3 linked regions of the Kitasatospora fiedleri genome follow. The protein of the gene in region 2 interacts with the protein of the main gene of each other region in a pairwise test. Links are inferred from orthologs where the notes say so. Each region holds a gene or a part of one and is shown on either strand. Other genes may lie near its edges.

What was found. Proteins that work in one complex are often made in the same cells at the same time.
Region 1: the proteins of ftsZ (region 2) and rlmN interact in binary tests that used the Escherichia coli proteins (3 or more experiments, as listed by UniProt). The link is inferred for Kitasatospora fiedleri from one-to-one orthologs.
Region 3: the proteins of ftsZ (region 2) and QMQ26_RS12065 interact in binary tests that used the Escherichia coli proteins (3 or more experiments, as listed by UniProt). The link is inferred for Kitasatospora fiedleri from one-to-one orthologs.

The regions. Positions count from the first base shown.
Region 1 is NZ_OX419519.1:5,229,375-5,233,591, forward strand. The notes cover bases 32-3,023. They hold rlmN (23S rRNA (adenine(2503)-C(2))-methyltransferase RlmN), read left to right. Parts: upstream 32-973; coding sequence 974-2,074; downstream 2,075-3,023. Other genes in these bases: QMQ26_RS24085 (hypothetical protein), read right to left, coding at 2,139-3,023. In the rest of the region: more of QMQ26_RS24085, read right to left, coding at 3,024-3,278; QMQ26_RS24090 (ABC transporter ATP-binding protein), read right to left, coding at 3,289-4,005.
Region 2 is NZ_OX419519.1:2,104,598-2,109,510, reverse strand. What follows is about bases 1,147-4,126. They hold ftsZ (cell division protein FtsZ), read left to right. Parts: upstream 1,147-2,013; coding sequence 2,014-3,240; downstream 3,241-4,126. Other genes in these bases: QMQ26_RS09905 (YggS family pyridoxal phosphate-dependent enzyme), read left to right, coding at 3,967-4,126; QMQ26_RS09920 (cell division protein FtsQ/DivIB), read left to right, coding at 1,147-1,679. Outside these bases: murG (undecaprenyldiphospho-muramoylpentapeptide beta-N-acetylglucosaminyltransferase), read left to right, coding at 1-916; more of QMQ26_RS09920, read left to right, coding at 909-1,146; more of QMQ26_RS09905, read left to right, coding at 4,127-4,755. UniProt on the Escherichia coli protein: Essential cell division protein that forms a contractile ring structure (Z ring) at the future cell division site. The regulation of the ring assembly controls the timing and the location of cell division.
Region 3 is NZ_OX419519.1:2,584,637-2,588,758, forward strand. Bases 1,195-4,091 are described here. They hold QMQ26_RS12065 (rod shape-determining protein), read right to left. Parts: upstream 3,208-4,091; coding sequence 2,182-3,207; downstream 1,195-2,181. Other genes in these bases: mreC (rod shape-determining protein MreC), read right to left, coding at 1,195-2,071; ndk (nucleoside-diphosphate kinase), read right to left, coding at 3,572-3,985; QMQ26_RS12075 (DUF4233 domain-containing protein), read right to left, coding at 4,082-4,091. In the rest of the region: mrdA (penicillin-binding protein 2), read right to left, coding at 1-470; rod shape-determining protein MreD, read right to left, coding at 492-1,136; more of mreC, read right to left, coding at 1,136-1,194; more of QMQ26_RS12075, read right to left, coding at 4,092-4,122. UniProt on the Escherichia coli protein: Forms membrane-associated dynamic filaments that are essential for cell shape determination. Acts by regulating cell wall synthesis and cell elongation, and thus cell shape.

The DNA.
Region 1 (4,217 bases), 3.1 Mb from region 2 along the record:
ACGAGTTTCGCTACTTCATCAAGGCGCGCACAGCGCGCCAGCGCGCGGCCCTGGCCGCTCGCCGACGCTCCTGTCTTCGCCCCGCTCCGGCGGCGCCCCGGCCGCGCACGCGGCAAGTCCGAGAGCGAGGGCAGAGGCCTCAAACCCCGCCGTGGCTGGGGCGGGCGGCTCCACGGTTTTACCCACCTGCCAGGACTGGGCCCCGCGTCGAGCAAGAACGGGGGGCCACTCGGCCAAATAGCGGTCAGGCCCAAAAAGCCCTGACCGAGTCGCAACAGCTTACGGCCCCCCGCTCATGCTCGACCCCAGACCAGGCAGGACACCGGCCAAAACCGCTCCACCACCCGCGTGCAGTTTGGGTCCGTTAGGGGGTATCTGCCTCTAGGATGCCGCCATGAATCTCTTCCCGGCTCGGGGCCATGCTCAGGGGACGAGCTCGATCCCGCACTACACGATCCGGAACAACGAGGTCTTCCCGGCTCGGGGCCATGCTCAGGGGACGAGCTCGATCCCGCACTACACGATCCGGAACAACGAGGTCTTCCCGGCTCGGGGTCACGCTCAGGGGACGAGCTCGATCCCGCACTACACGATCCGGAACAACGAGGTCTTCCCGGCTCGGGGTCACGCTCAGGGGACGAGCTCGATCCCGCACTACACGATCCGGTAGGGCCCGAGATCTTGCAATCCTCCTGTATCGTGTATTCGCTGTAGCTCAGCGGATAGAGCACCCCTATGACTAAGGGGAGATCGCGGGTTCGAATCCCGTCAGCCCGACTAAGGCAGGGGCGAGGCGCTTTATGTGCCCCGCCCCTCGCCATGTCCGGTCCCGGGCGCGCCCGCAAGATCGGTCTCTGGGCCGCCTATGGGCCGTGCGAGGCCAACCGATGATGACAGATGACGGCCGAGGGCGAGCTCTCCGCCCCAAGCGGGACAAGGGACAGCTCCCCAGATCTGCGACACTGGAACAACCATGCCTAAGCCCGGAGAACTGACCTTTGTCGCGCCGCGCGGCGCCAAGCCCCCGCGACACCTCGCCGACCTCAGCCCCGCCGAGCGCAAGGAGGCCGTTGCCGAGCTGGGCGAACAGCCGTTCCGCGCGAAGCAGTTGTCGAACCACTACTTCGGCCGGATGTCCGCCGACCCGGAGACCTGGACGGACATCCCGGCGGCGAGCCGGACGAAGCTGACCGAGGCGCTGCTGCCCGAGCTCATGTCCGTGGTGCGGCACGTCTCCTGCGACGACGACGCGACCCGCAAGACGCTGTGGAAGCTGTTCGACGGCACGCTGGTCGAGTCGGTGCTGATGCGCTACCCCGACCGCGTCACCATGTGCATCAGCTCGCAGGCCGGCTGCGGCATGAACTGCCCGTTCTGCGCGACCGGCCAGGCCGGGCTGACCCGCAACCTGTCCACCGGGGAGATCGTCGAGCAGATCGCGGCCGGCATGCGCGACCTCAGGACCGGGGCGGTCCCCGGGGGCGAGGCCCGGCTGTCCAACGTGGTGTTCATGGGCATGGGCGAGCCGCTGGCCAACTACAACCGCGTCCTGTCCGCGATCCGCCGCCTCACCGACCCGTCCCCGGACGGCTTCGGCCTCTCCCAGCGCGGCATCACCGTCTCCACCGTCGGCCTGGTCCCGGCCATGCACCGCTTCGCCGACGAGGGCCTGAGCTGCCGCCTCGCGCTGTCGCTGCACGCGCCGGACGACGAGCTGCGCGACGAGCTGGTCCCGGTCAACACCCGCTGGAAGGTCGACGAGGTGCTGGACGCCGCGTGGAACTACGCGGAGAAGTCCGGGCGGCGGGTGTCCATCGAGTACGCGCTGATCAAGGACATCAACGACCAGGCGTGGCGGGCGGACCTGCTCGGCCGCCTGATCAAGAACCGCCGGGTGCACGTGAACCTGATCCCGCTCAACCCGACCCCGGGTTCGAAGTGGACGGCCTCCCGGCCCGAGGACGAGCGGGAGTTCGTCCGCCGCCTCCAGGCGCACGGCGTGCCCACCACCGTCCGCGACACCCGCGGCCAGGAGATCGACGGGGCCTGCGGGCAGCTGGCCGCCGCGGGCTGACGCGACCGCGCGCGCTGACGCGACCGAGGGGCCCGGCCGGGAACGGCGGGCCCCTCCGTCCGTCTCACGGCAGCGGGCAGAGCAGCACCGTCAGTCCGCCCGTCAGCAGCAGGACCGTGCCCGCGGCGAGGGCGCGGAGGGTGACGGTGCCGGTGAGCAGGCCGGGCGGGGTGCCGAGGCGGTCGAGGGCGTCGAGGGTGGGGCCGCGGTCGGCGCGCAGTTCGTGGAGGCGGGCGGCCAGGGCGGCGACCGCGCAGGCGAGCACGAGGGCGCCCTCGACCAGGGTGAGGCCGGGGAGGGCGGTGCCGGCCCGGGCCCAGCTGCGCCAGGCGACCAGCGCCAGCGCGACGACCGCGGTGAGGACGGCCAGCGGGGTGCCGAGGCGGCGGGCCTGGGCGGTGAGGGTCCGGCCGGCGAGCAGCCGGAGCGGGGCGGGGCGGCGCAGGGCGAGCAGCCGGCCGGCCAGGGCGAGCAGCGGGCCGGTCCACAGCGCGAGGGCGAACGCGGTGAGCGTCCAGCCGGTGAGCAGCGCGGGGCTGGTGGCGGGGAGTCCGGCGGGGAGGGCGAGGGTGCGTTCGGCGTCGGTGGCGTCGGGGCGCAGCCCGTACAGTTCGAGGCCGAGTCCGGCGAGCAGGACGGGGGCGGGCAGCAGCACCCGCAGCAGGGTGTGGCGGGTGCGGGCGGGTTCGGCCGGCCGGCCCGGGAGGCTGTCGGGGAGGCGGATCGCGCCGGCCGCGGAGACCCCGGCGACCAGCGGGAGGACCGCGAGCAGGACGACCGGCGCGGCGGCGGGCAGCGGGACGCCCATGCCGACGGCGGGGGCGAGCGAGGGCCCGGCGATGTCGTTGCGCAGGATCAGGAACAGCAGCAGGGTGACCGCGGAGCCGAGCCCGCAGGCGAGCGCGATCTCCCCGGCGACCAGCAGCCGGATGCGGGTGGGGCCGGCCCCGGCGGCGGTGAGGCCGGTGATCCGCTCGGGGTGCTGGGCGGGGACGGCCCGGGCGGCGACGGCCGCGAACCAGGCGACGGCGGCGAGCGGCGGCAGGCACCAGAGCAGCCGTTCGAGGTTGCCCTCCGTCCCGTGGAGGGCCCGGCCGAGGGCGCGCAGCAGGAAGGCGGCGACCACGGCGGCGGCGGTCGCGGTGAGCAGCCAGCGGGCGAGGTCGAGGGCGCGGTAGCCGCGGGCGAGCCTGAGGTAGTACACGGCGCTCCCCTCAGTTCCCGGCGGCGACGGTGGCCGCGTCGGCGGGTTCGGTCGAGAGCCGGCCGTCGACCAGGTGGACGGTGCGGTCGGCGAACCGGGCGAGCGCCGGGTCGTGGGTGGCCAGGACCAGGGTCAGCCGGTGCGAGCGGGCGGCGCTGGCCAGTATCCGCATGACCTGTTCGCGGGCGTCGCGGTGCAGCGGCGCGGTCGGGTCGTCGGCGAAGACGACCGGCGGCTGGGGGGCGAGGGCGCGGGCGACGGCGATCCGCTGGCGCCGGTCCTGCTGGAGCTCGGCCGGGCGCAGGCGGGCGCAGTCGGCGACGTCGAGGCGCTCCAGCCACTCGCCGGCGGCGCGGTAGGCGGCGCGGTGGCCGGTGCCGGCCAGCAGCAAGGGGAGGGCGACGTTCTCACGGGCCGTCAGTTCCGGGACCAGGTGCGGCTCGGGGCCGACGTAGCCGAAGCGCTCGCGGCGGAGCTTCTCGCGTCCGGCCCGGCCCAGGGTGTGCACGGGGGAGCTGTGGAACCAGACCTCGCCCTCGTCGACCGGGAGCTGCGCGGACAGGCAGCCGAGCAGGGTGGACTTGCCGGAGCCGCGCGGGCCGGTGACGGCGAGCATCTCGCCCTCGCGGACGCCCAGCGAGACGCCGCGCAGGGCGGGGGTGCCGTGGTGGGACTTGACGATCCCTCGGGCCCAGAGCACGTCGTTGTCGGGCGGGGCCGCTGACATGAGATCCATCCAGGTGCCGACGGGGATATGACAGTCGTCAGATTAGAACGATCGGACGGTGCCGCGGGCACGCCGCACGGGGTCGATCCGGGACGAATCACCCCGAACACGGCGTGTCGGACGGCAGATTCACCCCGGCGGCGGCCGGTGACCGGACGTCCGGGCACCCGGACGCCCTGGTGTCCGGACGCTCGCGACGGCCCGGACGCGCC
Region 2 (4,913 bases):
CAAGCCCACCCCGGAGCTGATCACCGTCCCGGGCCGGCTGCGCGGCACCGTGCGCGCCGCCCAGGAGGTGATCGAGCGGGTCAACGCGGACGCGGTGGTCGGCTTCGGCGGCTACGTGGCGATGCCCGCCTACCTGGCGGCCAAGCGGGCCGGCGTGCCGATCGTGGTGCACGAGGCCAACGCCCGCCCCGGCCTGGCCAACAAGATCGGCGCCCGCTACAGCGACTTCGTCGCGGTCTCCACCCCGGACTCCAAGCTGCGCGACTCCCGGTACATCGGCATCCCGCTGCGCCGCACCATCGCCACCCTGGACCGCGGCACCGTCCGCCCGGAGGCCCGGCACTACTTCGGCCTCGACCAGCGGCTGCCCACCCTGCTGGTCTCCGGCGGCTCGCAGGGCGCCCGGCGTCTGAACGAGACGGTGCAGGCGATCGCGCCCCGGCTCCAGCAGTACGGGGTGCAGATCCTGCACGCGGTCGGTCCGAAGAACGAGCTGCCGACCATCGACGACATCCCGGGCATGCCGCCGTACCGGGTGCTGCCCTACCTGGACCGGATGGACCTGGCGTACGCGGCGGCCGACATGATGCTCTGCCGGGCCGGTGCGATGACGGTGGCCGAGCTGGCCGCGGTGGGCCTGCCGGCCGCGTTCGTGCCGCTGCCGATCGGCAACGGCGAGCAGCGGCTGAACGCCCAGCCGATGGTCAAGGCGGGCGGCGGTCTGCTGGTCGACGACGCCGAGCTGACCCCGGACTGGGTGCTGAAGAACGTGCTGCCGGTGCTGACCGACCCGGCCAAGCTGTGGGAGATGTCGCGCTCCGCCGCCGAGTTCGGCCGCCGGGACGCCGACGACCTGCTGGTGCAGATGGTGTACGAGGCGATCGAGGCCGCCCGCGGCGGCCGCCGCCGTGGCTGACGAGGAGTACGAGGAGGAGCTGGAGGAGGGCGGCCCGGCCCGCCCGCCCCGGCTCCGACTCTCCCGCCGGGGCGTCGCGGTGCTGGTCGCGCTGGGCGCGCTGGTGGCCGGGGCGCTCGGCTGGACGGTGTTCTTCTCCTCCGCGCTGGACGTCCGCGGGGTGGCCGTCCAGGGCCTGGACTCGGGCCGGTTGACCCAGCAGGACGTCGAGCGGGCGCTCGGCGGCACGGCCCGCGGCCCGCTGGCCCGGGTCGACCTGGACGAGGCCCGGGCCGAGGTGGCGAAGGTGCCCCGGGTGGCCGACGCCGAGGTCTGGCGCGGCTGGCCGCACACCCTGCGGGTGAAGGTCACCGAGCGCCGCCCGGTGGCGGCGATCCAGCACGAGGGCGGCGGCTTCGTCCAGGTCGACGCGGACGGTGTGGAGTTCGCCACCGAGCCGCAGCCCCCGGCCGGCGTCCCGGTGGTGGCGCTCGAACTGAGCCGGCCGGCCCAGGACGCGGTGGGCGTGATCGACCGCCCGACCCTGGTCCGCTCGGCGATCACGGTGGCCGCGGGCCTCCCGCCGGAGGTGGCGCAGCAGGCCGGTTCGCTCACGGTCTACTCCTACGACGACATCCGGCTGAAGCTGGCCTCCGGCGCGACCGTGCGCTGGGGCAGTGCGGAGGACACCGGCCGGAAGGCGAAGGTGCTGACCGCCCTGCTCGGTCAGAAGGCGTCGAATTACGACGTGAGTGCGCCGGATGCCCCGGCGGTGTCGGGTTGATCCGGTAAGTTCTGTGCCCGGGGGCGGTATTGACGGGGCCACGGCTCCGGTCCGACCCTTGGTGGTCACCCCGGTTTCACCGCGGGGTCGATGATCACATAGGCTCAAAAGAAAAAGGGAAGCTCGGCGTGTTCGTTGAAACACGCGCCGGTTGCGACCTACTGTCCTGTGTCAACGAGCTGTGCTCGACACCGAGGTGACACGGGCACAGCCATAACCCTCAACCTCAAGTTTAGGGTTCGGGTTGGAACCACGTGCTTCCCACCCATCGACATCCGTCGGCCTTCACAATCCAGGGGAGCCGACCCGGAAATTCGAGGCGAGAGGCCCCGACGTGGCAGCACCCCAGAATTACCTCGCGGTCATCAAGGTCGTCGGCATCGGCGGCGGCGGAGTCAACGCCATCAACCGGATGATCGAGGTCGGGCTCAAGGGCGTCGAGTTCATCGCGATCAACACCGACGCCCAGGCGCTGCTGATGAGCGACGCCGACGTGAAGCTCGACGTCGGCCGCGAGCTCACCCGCGGTCTCGGCGCCGGCGCCAACCCCGAGGTCGGCCGGAAGGCCGCCGAGGACCACCGCGAGGAGATCGAGGAGGTCCTCAAGGGGGCCGACATGGTCTTCGTGACGGCCGGCGAGGGCGGCGGCACCGGCACCGGCGGCGCGCCCGTGGTGGCCAACATCGCCCGCTCGCTCGGCGCCCTGACCATCGGCGTGGTCACCCGCCCGTTCACCTTCGAGGGCCGCCGCCGCGCCAACCAGGCCGAGGACGGCATCGCCAGCCTGCGCGAGCAGGTGGACACCCTGATCGTCATCCCCAACGACCGGCTGCTGTCGATCTCCGACCGCCAGGTCTCGGTGCTGGACGCGTTCCGCTCCGCCGACCAGGTGCTGCTCTCCGGCGTGCAGGGCATCACCGACCTGATCACCACCCCCGGCCTGATCAACCTGGACTTCGCCGACGTCAAGTCGGTCATGTCGGACGCCGGTTCGGCGCTGATGGGCATCGGCTCGGCCCGCGGCGAGGACCGCGCCAAGGCCGCCGCCGTGATGGCGATCTCCTCGCCGCTGCTGGAGGCGTCCATCGACGGCGCCCGCGGCGTGCTGCTCTCCATCTCCGGCGGCTCCGACCTCGGCCTGTTCGAGATCAACGAGGCCGCCCAGCTGGTCAGCGAGGCCGCCCACCCGGAGGCCAACATCATCTTCGGCGCGGTGATCGACGACGCGCTCGGCGACGAGGTCCGGGTCACCGTGATCGCGGCCGGGTTCGACGGCGGCCAGCCGCCCGCCATCGTCCGCGAGCCGGTGGTGAAGTCGACCTCCTCGTCGTCCTCCGCCTCGTCCGCGACCCCGGCCGCCGCCCCGGAGCGCCCGGCCTCCCGCCCGTCCTACGGCTCGATCGGCTCGGTCACCCGCGCCGAGGAGCCGGCCCGGGCCGCCGAGGCCCCGGCCCCGGCGACGGCCACCGCCCCGCCGGTGCCGCCGCAGGTGCAGCCGGTCCGGCAGCCGTACGTCGAGAGCCCCGCCGAGGAGCTCGACGTGCCGGACTTCCTCAAGTGATCCATACGGTCTCCCGACACGGTGCTCACTTCGCCTCCACCACCCGGTGGGGCGGGGTGAGCACCGCGCCGTACGGGGAGCTCAACCTCGGCGGTGCAGTGGGCGATTCGCCTGAATCCGTCAAGCAGAACCGTTTCCTCGCGGCCCGGGAACTCGGCCTCGATCCGGCCGACGTGGTCTGGATGAACCAGGTGCACGGTGCCGAGGTCGCGGTGGTGACGGAGCGCCAGCCCGAGGGCACCGCCCCGACCGTGGACGCGGTGGTCACCGACCGCCCGCTGGCGCTGGCCGTGCTGACCGCCGACTGCGCCCCGGTGCTGCTGGCCGACCCGGCCGCCGGAGTGGTCGGCGCGGCGCACGCCGGGCGCCCGGGCCTGGCCGCCGGGGTGGTCCCCGCCGCGGTCGCCGCGATGCGCGAACTGGGCGCCCGCCCGAGCGGATGCTCGCCGCGATCGGCCCCGCGGTCTGCGGCCGCTGCTACGAGGTGCCGGCGGCGCTGCGCGCCGAGGTCGCCGCGCTCGTCCCGGCCGCGCACGCCGAGACCTCCTGGGGCACCCCCGCGCTGGACGTCCCGGCGGGGGTCGCCGCACAGCTCGCCGAGGCGGGCGTGCAGGATGTGGTCCGATCATCCGTCTGCACCCTCGAGTCCGCCGACCACTACTCCTACCGCGGGGAGCAGCGCACCGGCCGGCTCGCGAGCTACGTCTGGCTGGGGCCCACACACTCATGACGAACGACATCTACGGCCCGTTCCCGGGCCGCGCCGAGTTCGCCGACGCGCTGACCGAGGGTCAGCGCGTCCGCTACGAGCAGCTCGGCGCCAACCTCGACGTGGTCGAGCGCCGGATCGCCGACGCCTGCGCGGCGGCCGGCCGCCGGCGCGCGGAGGTCACCCTGATCGTGGTGACCAAGACCTACCCCGCCGAGGACACCGCGCTGCTGGCCGGCCTCGGCGTCACCGACGTCGCCGAGAACCGCGACCAGGACGCCGCCCCCAAGGCCGAGCGCTGCGTGCAGCTCCCGCTGACCTGGCACTTCGTCGGCCAGCTCCAGACCAACAAGGCCCGCTCGGTGGTCCGCTACAGCGACCTCGTGCACTCGGTGGACCGCGACCGCCTGGTCGACTCGCTGGCCGCCGCCGTCCGCGCCGCCGAACGGCCGCCGCTGGGCTGCCTGGTGCAGGTCGCCCTGGAGAAGGAGGCGGGGGAGGGCGAGCACCGCGCGGGCGTCGCCCCCGCCGAGGTGCGCGCGCTGGCGGACCGGATCGCCGACACGCCCGGCCTGCGGCTGGACGGTGTGATGACGGTCGCACCGCTGGCCGGCCCGCTGGCGGGCGACCCGGCGCGCGCCTTCGCGCGGCTGGCGGAAATCGCAAGCGACGTACGCGCGGCCCATCCGGCTGCAACCATGGTCTCGGCAGGGATGAGCGGGGACTTGGAGCAGGCGATCGCCGCCGGAGCGACACACGTACGCGTCGGTACGGCGGTGCTCGGAGTGCGGTCACCGCTCGGGTAACGTCACCGAGTAAGTAGATCAGACTGCAGGACAAAATAGGACAGAACCTAGCAGATGATCAGTCTGCTGGTAAACCGTGGATCGCATTCCGAGCGTACCTCCGCGGTCTGACGGACCGTCGGCCCTGACCGGTCGTAGATGACCGCGGCATCCGCAGG
Region 3 (4,122 bases), 480 kb from region 2 along the record:
CGCTCCATTATCTGCATCGCCTGCTGGGTGGTGGCCTGCTGGGTGACCGGGATCGGCTGGTACGGGGAGCCGTTCCAGCAGGGCTGCGGCGTCTTGGCGTCGCACAGCCGGACCTTGTTCTGCACGTCCGCGGCCGGGACGCCCAGGACGTCGGCGAGCCGGGAGAGCACCGCCTTGCCGCGGTCCTTCTGCTGGAGCAGCGCGGTGCGGGAGACCGACACCACCAGCTTGGTCTCGTTGCCGGCCAGAATCCGCCCGGAGGCGTCCAGGATCTCGCCGCGGACGGCGGGCTCCACCACCTCGCGGACGTGGTTGCCCTGGGCCTTCTCGGTGAACTCCTTGCCGTTGCGGATCTGCAGGTACCACAGCCGGCCGCCGAGGGTGGCCAGTAGCGACAGGACCAGCACCTGGAGGACGACCAGCCGGATCGTCACCCGGCGGGTCCGGCCGGTCTCGGGGATGTTGCTCACGTGCGCGGTCTCCGTCCCGGCTCAGGGGCGCTTGGCGAGGCCGAGCGCGCGCTTCTTCTTGTAGGGGGTGGCGGAGGGCTGGCGGGTGGTCCGGTAGCGGGCCAGCGCGCCGAGGCCGGAGCCGCCGTCCGCGCCGCGCTCGGTCTCGTTGACCACCCGGTCGCCGTCGAAGCGGCGGGCCAGCAGCATCACCAGCGGCACCGTGAACGGGGCCAGCAGTACGTCGTACAGCAGGGCGCTGAAGACCAGGCCGGTCAGTCCGACGTGCCGGGCCGCGGTGTCGCCGACCAGCGCGCCCACCGTCGCGTACAGCAGGGTGGAGACCACCGCGGCGACCGCGACCACGCCCAGCGCGGAGAGAGCCGAGCGCTGCCGGCCGCCCTCCGGCTTGAGCAGGCCGGCGCCGTAGCCGACCAGGCACAGCACCAGCGCGTACCGGCCGACCGCGTGGTCGGACGGCGGGGCGAGGTCGGCCAGCAGGCCGGCGCAGAAGCCGACCAGGCAGCCGCCGGTCGGCCCGTACACCAGGGCCAGGCCGACCACCACCAGCATCAGCAGGTCCGGGGTGGCGCCGGGCAGTTGGAGCCGGCCGAGGACGCTGACCTGGATGACCAGGGCCAGTACCAGCAGCACGGCGGACAGCAGAATCCGGTTCACACGCGGCATCAGTTCCCCCCGGTGGTCGGCGGTGCGGCGGCGATCGGGGCCTGCGGGTTGCCCGCGGCGCCGGCGGAGGCGGCGGGCACCGGCGGCAGCACGGCGTCCCGCGGGTCGGTGCGCGGCGGGACGACCACCACGCCGACCAGGTCGAGCCGGGTGAACTGCACGTACGGCTCGACCAGGATGGTCTTGGTCAGCTGGCCCGGCGTGGCCTGCACCTCCTTGACGGTGCCGACCGGCACGCCGGGCACGAACGGGCGGCCGCTCTGCGAGCCGAAGGTGACCAGCCGGTCGCCGGGCTTGACCTGGGCCCGGCCGTTCAGCAGCTCGATCCGCATCGGCGAGGCGCCCTGCCCGGCCGCGAAGCCGATCTCGCCGCCGCCCTCCAGCCGGACGCCGGCGGTGAAGCCGGGGTCGGAGGCGAGCAGCACGGTCGCGGTGGTCGGGGCGACGGTGGTGATCCGGCCGACCAGGCCCTGGCCGTCGATCACGGTCATGTCGCGGGTCAGGCCGTCGTCGCTGCCGGCGTCGATGGTGATGGTCCAGGAGAAGCCCTGGGCCGCGCCGATCGCGATGACCTGGGCGGCCTTGACGGTGTAGCCGCCGGAGCCGGCCGTGTGCAGCAGGTCGTCGAGCTGCTTGGTGCGGCCGGCCGCGGCGTCCGAGGAGGCCAGTCTCTGGCGCAGCTCGGTGTTCTCCCGGGTGATCTGGTCGAGCCGCTGCTGGTGGGTGCCGGCGTCGCGGATCGCCCGGATGTAGCCGGCGACCGGGTCGACCGCGCCGGCCGCGGCGTTCTCCGCCGGGCCGAGCGCGGAGGCCGCGGCCCGGCGGGCGCCGCCGAGCGGCGAGTCCTGGCCGCCCTTGATGTCCACGGTGATCAGGGCGAAGGCCACCACCACCAGCAGGACCAGCAGTAGTCGGCTCTCTCGGGTGTCCCTCACGGTGCTGCCGCCGCCCCTTCGTGCTGCATGCTCATCGGCTCAGCTCGGTGTGTAGTTCGGATTGCCTTGCTCAACGACGCTCGGTGGCGCTCAACGACGCCCGACGACGCTCAACGGCGCGGTTGGGCGTCCAGGACCTGCTGCAGTGCCTCGAACTCCTCGACGCACTTGCCCGCCCCCAGCGCCACCGAGTCCAGCGGGTTCTCCGCGATGTGCACCGGCATGCCGGTCTCCCGGCGCAGCCGCTCGTCCAGGCCGCGCAGCAGGGCGCCGCCGCCGGTGAGCACGATGCCGCGGTCCATCACGTCGCCCGCGAGCTCCGGCGGGCACTGGTCCAGCGTGGTCTTCACCGAGTCGATGATCGAGTTCACCGGCTCGTCGATGGCCTCGCGGACCTCGGCGGCCGAGATGACCACGGTCTTCGGCAGGCCGGAGACCAGGTCGCGGCCGCGGATCTCGGCGTGCTCGTCCTTCTCGCCCTCCAGGCCGAACGCGGAGCCGATCGACATCTTGATCTGCTCGGCGGAGCGCTCGCCCAGCAGCAGGCTGTACTCCTTCTTGATGTGCTGGACGATGGCGCTGTCCAGCTCGTCGCCGGCGACCCGCAGCGACTGCGCGGTGACGATCCCGCCGAGCGAGATCACCGCGACCTCGGTGGTGCCGCCGCCGATGTCGACCACCATGTTGCCGGTCGGCTCGTGCACGGGCAGGCCGGAGCCGATCGCCGCGGCCATCGGCTCCTCGATGATGTGCACCTGGCGGGCGCCGGCCTGCATGCTGGCCTCGACCACGGCGCGGCGCTCGACGCCGGTGATGCCGGAGGGGACGCAGACCACGACCCGCGGGCGGACCAGGTAGCGGCGGCGGTGGATCTTCATGATGAAGTACCGCAGCATCCGCTCGGTGATCTCGAAGTCGGCGATCACGCCGTCCTTGAGCGGGCGGATCGCGACGATGTTGCCGGGGGTCCGGCCGATCATCTTCTTCGCCTCGGCCCCGACCGCGAGGATTCCGCCGGTGTTGGTGTTCACGGCCACCACCGACGGCTCGTTCAGCACGATGCCCTTGCCCCGGACGTACACCAGCGTGTTCGCGGTGCCTAGGTCGATCGCCAGGTCCCGGCCGAGAAACGACAGGTTGTTCGCCATGGGATGTCGAGTGCCTTCCCGAGTTCGGATCAAGGGCGGGGAGCGGGCCGGCCGTGCGGGCCCGCGAGAGGGCTGACGGCGGCTGAGCAGCCGCTCCGTGCCCGTGAGTTGGGTCCATCGTAGTCACGCCGGTCAGCGCGGGCGGCGGGTACGGCGTGCCGCCCATTCTCCGGGGGCGAATCAGCTTCTCCTGGCATTGGGACGCCGTGTCGGAGGGTAGGGTTCCGTGATTTGAGGATTAACGCCCAGAGGGAGCAACCCGATCCGCCGTCCGGCCCCTGAGCTGCTCGTTCCCGGTGGGCGGCGCTCCATGCCCGGCGGGGGCACGGAGCACCGGATCGCTACCGGATCCTCACGCGTGCGCGGGGAAGAAGATCTTGATCTCGCGCTCGGCCGACTCCGGGGAGTCCGAGGCGTGGATCAGGTTCTCCCGGGTGATGGTCGCGTAGTCGCCGCGGATGGTGCCCGCGCCGGCCGCCAGCGGGTCGGTCGCGCCGGCCAGCGCCCGGATGCCGGGGACGACGTTCTCGCCCTCGACGATCAGCGCGATCGACGGGCCGGAGGTCATGAAGCCCAGCAGCGGCTCGTAGAAGTCGCGGCCGACGTGCTCGGCGTAGTGCTGCTCCAGGGTGGCGCGGTCGAAGGTGCGAAGCTCCATCGCAGCGAACCGCCAGCCGGCCTTGCGCTCGATCCGGCTGATGATCTCGCCGGCCAGGCCGCGCTGCACGGCGTCGGGCTTGAGCAGGACGAGAGTGCGCTGGGACACGGTACGGCTCCTGAGGTGTTCGGTCGTGCCTGACTGTGCCCCCGACACTACCCCGGCCGGGTCGGCACCCCGTCGCCCAGTCCCACGTCAGGCCGGTCAGGCCGGAGCCGCGGCCCCGTCGACGGCGGACTCGGCGG